Regions from separate parts of the Paenibacillus septentrionalis genome, predicted to be linked through region 2. Evidence: riboswitches for the same ligand, from Rfam matches in the RefSeq annotation. Region 2 holds a riboswitch; the other holds the start of a gene.

The links. A riboswitch is a leader RNA that binds a small molecule or an ion and turns the genes downstream of it on or off. The one in region 2 is predicted to bind thiamine pyrophosphate.
Region 1: it holds a riboswitch for thiamine pyrophosphate, as region 2 does, so the genes downstream of both, ACFP56_RS01190 (ABC transporter substrate-binding protein) here and ACFP56_RS02550 (ECF transporter S component) in region 2, are expected to answer to the same signal.

What each region holds. Positions count from the first base shown of each region.
Region 1 covers NZ_JBHSTE010000001.1:240,339-243,897, reverse strand. Annotated here, with positions in the region: gene ACFP56_RS01195 (glycosyltransferase) at 1-621, opposite strand, end outside; TPP riboswitch at 810-919, shown strand; gene ACFP56_RS01190 (ABC transporter substrate-binding protein) at 1,170-2,189, shown strand; gene ACFP56_RS01185 (thiamine-binding protein) at 2,222-2,521, shown strand; gene ACFP56_RS01180 (ABC transporter permease) at 2,511-3,284, shown strand; gene ACFP56_RS01175 (ABC transporter ATP-binding protein) at 3,284-3,559, shown strand, end outside.
Region 2 covers NZ_JBHSTE010000001.1:545,738-549,296, reverse strand. Annotated here, with positions in the region: gene ACFP56_RS02555 (ABC transporter ATP-binding protein) at 1-1,154, opposite strand, end outside; gene ACFP56_RS02550 (ECF transporter S component) at 1,176-1,745, opposite strand; TPP riboswitch at 1,825-1,936, opposite strand; gene ACFP56_RS02545 (LOG family protein) at 1,996-2,580, opposite strand; gene ACFP56_RS02540 (RNA polymerase sigma factor) at 2,750-3,295, shown strand; gene ACFP56_RS02535 (DUF4179 domain-containing protein) at 3,288-3,559, shown strand, end outside.

The sequences.
Region 1 (3,559 bases), 310 kb from region 2:
TCGTGCATGGTCACGCAGCTCATTAGCGAAATAAAATTGATCACGCGGCGTAAACTCTTCGCCCTGCTCCAATCGTGCCAAATAAATATTCAGGTTGCGATCAGAGGCGTGCCTAACCTTGCGATGTGTCACAGCAATATCAGAATGGTAGCTCGCTCCGTACACAGCCAAGTATTCATGAACTGGACCGAACCACTCAAAATTCATGGAGCGCTTCACTAGTCGATTGCGGCGATAGCTGTAGGTTGGATTGCCGTTTTCATCGAAGGACAGATGATATTTCATCGTTACGGTATCATAGTTGAAATCATCACGCTGCTTGAGCTCGATTAAGCGGTTCAGATCCTCGGGCAGCAGTACATCGTCTGCATCCAGCCAAAGAATGTAGTCGCAGGTAGCTTGCTTGAAGCTGAAATTGCGAGCCGCTGCAAAATGGTTAATCCATTCAAAGTCGTAAACTTTCGCTCCCAAGGAGGCAGCAATTTCCTTCGTACGATCTGTCGAGCCAGTATCTACAATAATCATTTCATCAACGGCGTCCTTGACACTCTCCAAACAGCGAGCCAGTACATCCTCTTCATTTTTTACAATCATACATAGACTAATCGTAATCAATACCATCACCCTTTATCACAAGTCTTGTATAGTCTATTAGTCAACTATATGAAAAGTGCTAGACAGCTCTAACGATTACCATGCTTTTTCAAGACCAATGTGGAAAGCGGCGGCGAGGACAAAGCGTTATTTTGACCTTAGGGGTATTCAAATAATGATGCGTTTGCTATAATGGGCGATAGATTACCAATTGAATACGACACTTCGGGAGCTAAGATGAACTTGGCTGAGAGGAGAACTGGACAGTTCTCGACCGTACCTGATCTGGATAATTCCAGCGTAGGAAATGTGCATCTCATTAACTGGCTGCCGTTTTCTGTGCCCGTTTATTTTTTGTCTTGTTGAACAAAGCAAGGGCATAGGCACACGAAATGATATTCATCCGTCTGCATGAACACTACCACAGCGTGGCAAGCTGTTCGTAGCAGGATGAACAGGCTGAACGTTAAAGGTTACAGGCATTCTTCCTTCGCGAAGAATGCCTTTTTATATACCTATAAAATCAGCGTGTCCAATTGGACGATCAAACACAGACAGAAATGGAGAGAGAAGACATGAAGGCACAAGGAATGAAATGGATTGCTGCATTACTGCTGCTGGCCATGCTTACAGCATGCGGGAGCACAGAAAAGGAAGGCAACACAACAACTGACCAGGAAACAGCTTCTCAGAACGAGCTACGCAAGGTGCAGTTGATGCTTGATTACACACCGAATACGAACCACACAGGGATTTATGTGGCGAGAGATCTTGGATATTTTGCAGAAAATGGACTGGATGTTGAAATTATAGCTCCTGCTGATGGCGGGGCCGATGCACATGTTGCTGCAGGGAACGTAGAGTTCGGCGTCAGCTATCAGGAAAATGTAACGCTATCTCGCATAGCAGGGTTGCCAGTTGTATCCTTGGCAGCTATTATTCAGCACAATACATCAGGTTTTGCTTCACCAAAGGAAAAAGGCATTGAAACGCCTAAGCAATTTGAAGGCATGCGCTACGGCGGCTGGGGCTCTCCAATCGAGCAAGCAACAATCGAATCATTGATGCTTGCAGCTGAAGCGGATTATAGCAAAATGGAAATCGTGAACATGGGCAATAGTGACTTTTTTGCGGCAGTAGAGCGCGACATTGATTTTGCATGGATCTTCTACGCGTGGACTGGGATCGAGGCAGAGCTGCGCGGGGTCGACTTGAACATGATATATATGAAGGACTACAATGAAAATTTGGATTACTATACACCTGTGCTTGTAACAGGAGAAACGATGATTGCTGACGAGCCAGAGCTGGTGCGCAGCTTTGTTGCAGCGGTAGCGAAAGGCTATCAGTACAGTATTGAACATCCAGCAGAAGCGGCAGATGTATTGATTGCAGCCGAGCCGGACTTGAATGAAGAGCTTGTTAAAGCGAGTCAAGAGTGGTTGAGCCCACTTTATCAGGACGACGCGCCGCGCTGGGGTGAGCAAAAGCTTTCTGTATGGGAAGGCTATGCAAATTGGATGTACACAAACGACTTGCTTGAAGGCGAGCTTGTAGCTGAAGATGCATTTACGAACGAGTTTTTACCGCAATAAGTTTGAGTCAATCAAAGACAGGAGTGAGGAAAATGGCAAACGCGCTACTTAGCATTCAAATGATCCCGAAAACAAACAATGGGGAAAGTGTAATTCCTTATGTTGATCAAGCGATTGCAATTATTAAAGCATCAGGTCTGCCGTATCGTGTAGCACCGCTGGAAACGACAATGGAGGGAGACCTTGAGCAGCTGCTTCACGTTGTACAGCGTATGCATGAAGCGATGATTGAAGCGGGCTGTCCAGGTGCGCTTTCACAAATTAAAATTTCCTATAATCCAGAGGGAGCATCGATGGAGAAGCTGCTGGAGAAATATCCGGATGGACAGTAAAAAACGAATTTGGAGCAGTATTTGGCCGCCAGCGGCTATGCTGCTGTTAATCGTGATCGTATGGGAGCTGATTGTGCGTTTTGAGCTCGTATATAGCTGGCTCATCCCTTCTCCGATCGGAGTAGCGGCAGAAATGGTCAAAAGCTGGTCAAGGTTGATGGAGCATTGGCTTGCCACAATGCAGCTCACGCTGCTGGGCTTTATGGGCGGCGCATTATGTGGCATATTGCTGGCGATGCTCCTGCATTTTATTCCGATTGTGCGTCGGGCCATGTACCCTGTACTTATCTTATCGCAGAACATTCCAGTCATTGTTATTGCACCGATTTTAACGATGCTGCTTGGTTTTGGCATGATGCCAAAGGTGCTGCTGATCGTATTGGTCTGTTTTTTTCCAATTTGCATCGCGATGCTGGGCGGGTTGGCACAGATTGACTATAGTTTAAGTAATTATATGGGGATGATCGGCAGCAGCCGCTGGCAAGCCTTTGTCCATCTTGAACTGCCGAGCTCGCTAAGCAGCTTGTTCAGTGGCTTGAAAATAGCAGCCTCCTATAGCGTGCTAAGCGCAGTTGTAGCAGAGTGGCTGTCTCCGAAGGTCGGCTTAGGCGGATTTATGATCTTATCCTCCCGTGGTTATATGCCGGAGCGAGTTTTTGCTGCGGTGCTGCTCATCGTTATGACGAGCCTGCTGTTGTTTTGGCTAGTCTCGTTTATTGAGCGCATGTGCATTCGCTGGCGACCGAGAAAGGAGGCGGCTTAATGCTGGAGCTAAAAGGAGTAGGCAAATCATTTGTCAATAGCGGGACAGTGCATGAGGTGCTCCGAGACATTGATATAACCGTGCATGATGGGGAATTTGTTTCAATTATTGGACCATCCGGCAGCGGGAAAACGACGCTGTTTCAGCTTATCGGCGGCTTAATGCCGCTTGATACAGGAGAGATCTGGCTTGATGGGCAGAATATATCCGGCAAACGCGGTCATATCGCCTATATGCCGCAGCAAGCTTCCCTTCTGCCGTGGTATACCGTCAAG
Region 2 (3,559 bases):
AGCCAATGGTTTGCTCGCGATTCTGGTGCTTGATCAGTAGTAGCTTCGCCCTCAATGCTGGCATGCTTCACTTGTAAGGAATGCGTTACTTCATCAATAATCCGATCTGCTATAAATTGCAGCTCAGGATTCTGGAATACATAACTAATCGAATCTGGAATGTCATCCGTGGCTTCCGCACCTAAAATGCGATAGCTTCCATTGCTGTTTAACAAACGAGCCAGCGCGTAGAGCAATGTGCTCTTGCCAGCTCCATTTCTCCCAATGATCGTGATCCAGTCGCTTTGTTTGGCAGCGGCATAATCTACATGCAGACGGAAGCCGCCACGTTCAATCGAAAAATTTTCGAGTTCAAGCAATGTAGGCCGATGATCCACACCATCCAATAATGGAGCTATAGCCGAATTAGGGAGGGCTTGAAAATGCTCCTCCCATATATTCGGATACCAAATGCCCTCTTGCATGAGAAAAGGTTTATGCTGTTCAAATACAACTTTGGGCTGGTCATCTGCTATAATGTCACCTTGACGATTAAATACGACAACACGATCAAACCATTCAAGAATGCCATTGATATGATGCTCTACAACAATTACAGTGTGGTTGGAAAGCGTTCGACGGATGGCTTGCCATATTTGCAGCTTGCCTTCAGGGTCAAGCAAGGCTGAAGGCTCGTCGAGGAACACAACATCTGGTTTCAGCAAGAGTACCGCAGCAAGTGCAAGGCGCTGCTTCATTCCTTGTGAAAGCTCTGCTATTGGAGTATGCAGCGCAGGCAGCTTAAGCTGCACCTGATTGAGCACCTCATTCATAAGTAACTCCATCTGCTCTCGAGGTATGCGCAGATTTTCCAGCACAAATGCCAATTCTTCATCGACATAACTCATGCAAAATTGAGTGTCAGGATCCTGAAAGACGAAGCCCCAGTTACTGGGCTTCGTTATATGCTCCGAATGAAGCGGCATTTGAACAGCATCGGGAACAATGCCGCTCATAATTTGTAAAAGGGTTGATTTTCCGCAACCGCTTGGTCCAAGCAGCAGCAATTTTTGACCTTGAGGGATCGCTAGGGTAAGATCATTAAACACAAGCTGCTTCTCACCGCTGTATTTGGCACGAAGCTTCGTAACACTTAATGCTGTTGTGGTTGACATGCGGTTGGCTCCTTCATCCTTCTATTGCTTAAGCTGTTCGATTTCAGAATCATCAATTGGGCGAATTAATGATGTCACTTTCGTCTTCTCTAGTGCTTGCACAATATAATAAGCAAAGATTCCAGTAAAGATAAATGCGCTAATGACACGCAAGCCGTACTTGACAATCAAGGCCCATGCTTCAAGGTCTGCATACCCGTAGCTCAGATCAAGCAGGAAGCCGCCAGCACAGGACATGATTCCAGCTAAACCGGCAACAGCAATCGAGTACTTGCGATAACGGAATGCGAGGAAGACAAGCTCTGCCCCCAAACCTTGAATAAAACCATACATTAACACTTCAAAGCCGTTGCCAACAATGGCAGATAGACTTGCACCAGCAAGACTTGCTAACAGCGCAGCACCAGGCTTGCGAATAAGTAGAGCAGCGAAAGGTCCAACCATAAACCACATGCCATAAATGAGCTGGCGCAGAGTTGGAAGCATGGGCTTAACTACGCTGTATAGATCATCCCAAAATTTCATTATGACGCCAAATACAATACCAATAACAATAATAACTACGATATCAACTAGCTGTAACTTTTTCATGCATAGATCTCCTTTAATATGGATTTATGTTTAGAAGCAAAAAAAAACCGTCTGGAAACACGCAGACGGTCAGAAAATCCCTCTTCTAAACACCATTCTCTACGCTGGTATTATCCAGTTCAGATCAACGGTCAGTAGCGGTTACTAGCTACTATCTCAGCCTGATTCCACAAGCACCCGGACGGTTCAATATGCAACTTTGATTAATTTACAATATATTAATAAATAATACAATACTATTTTCACAAATTTATAACGTCGGTGATTGAGACTGATACTCTTTTACCCCTGGGTGGACAAACTTATCAAATAAGTCCAGCAGCTCGGCTGGCTCCGAAGCGACTAGTTTCATATCAAAGTATTTTTCAGCAAGAAATTTCTCTTGGTGCATATGCTCAAAAAATGAAATTAAATGATTATAGTAGCCGTTGATATTGAGCAGGCCGCATGGTTTTTGATGCAAGCCGATTTGACTCCATGTAAACACCTCGAAAAACTCTTCCATTGTGCCGGGTCCGCCTGGCAAAGCAACAAAGCCGTCTGCCAGTTCGATCATCAACTGTTTGCGCTCATGCATCGTTTCAACGTTATAAAGCTTCGTTAGCCCTTGATGTGAAATTTCTCGCTGCTCAAGCAAGGATGGAATGACACCAATTACTTCTCCGCCGCCTTCCAGCACAGTATCAGCCACGACACCCATAATGCCAACCTTTGCTCCGCCGTATATGAGTGTAAGCCCACGCTTCACAAGCTCCTTGCCTAGTTGAACGGCCATCTCTCGATAAATCGGGCTGGCGCCAACGCTCGAACCACAATAAACCGCAATTGCTTTCATTAATTTCCCTCTATTCCTTTTTTGTGTACAAACAAAATATAGTATATCATACAACTAAAAGGCCTATATATAGTGTTTTTAGCTTAATTTTAGAACGTGTATTAAAATTATGAGATAAAATGAACTTTTTGCACGGCTTAATACTCTTATATAAAAGAGAGGTGAAGGCATGAACGTAGTACGGCTGGTGAAGCAGGCCAAAAAAGGAAACAAAGAGTCCTTGCTAGAGCTAATTATGACAGAGAAGGATGCTTATTACCGTCTGGCTTACACCTATATGGGAAATCCGCATGACGCAATGGATGCACTGGAGGAAATGATTGTTATTCTATATGAAAAAATAGATCAATTAAAATCAGAAAAAGCATTTTACAGCTGGAGCAAGACGGTACTGGTCAATACGTGCAAAGGTATGCTGAAGCAGCGAAATAGGCTGGTTTTTCAGGATGATCTCCTGTTGGAAGGACAAGATGTCAAGCTCGCTGCAGCATCCTACGATCCTTATAAGAAAAGTGACCAGCAAATGGACATGGATCAGATGCTGCTTTCACTGAATGAGCATCAAAAAGAGGCGATTCAATTGAAGTATTGGCATGATCTAGACTATGAAACGATAGCGAGTATAACTAATACGTCAGTCGGTACAGTGAAATCAAGAGTTTTTCAAGGATTAAAAAAATTAAAAGAGCGATATGGAGGTGGTCAATTTGGATAAAATCGATCAGCGATTACATGAGCAGCGTGAGCAGCTGCAAGCGCTAAAGACTCCTGAGGATATGGACATGCGATTAAGAAATGCACTCGACAAGCTTCCCTCCAGAACAGCGAAAAAGCGGCCGGCACTCTGGAAATTTGCAGCCGCGGCGATCGTACTTAGTCTAGTCGTTTTGAGCAGCAACTATAATGCGTTAGCCTACTATAGCAAAAAGCTGCTTGGATTTGATGGGTTATTCAACAGCACGCTACAGGAATTAAATGA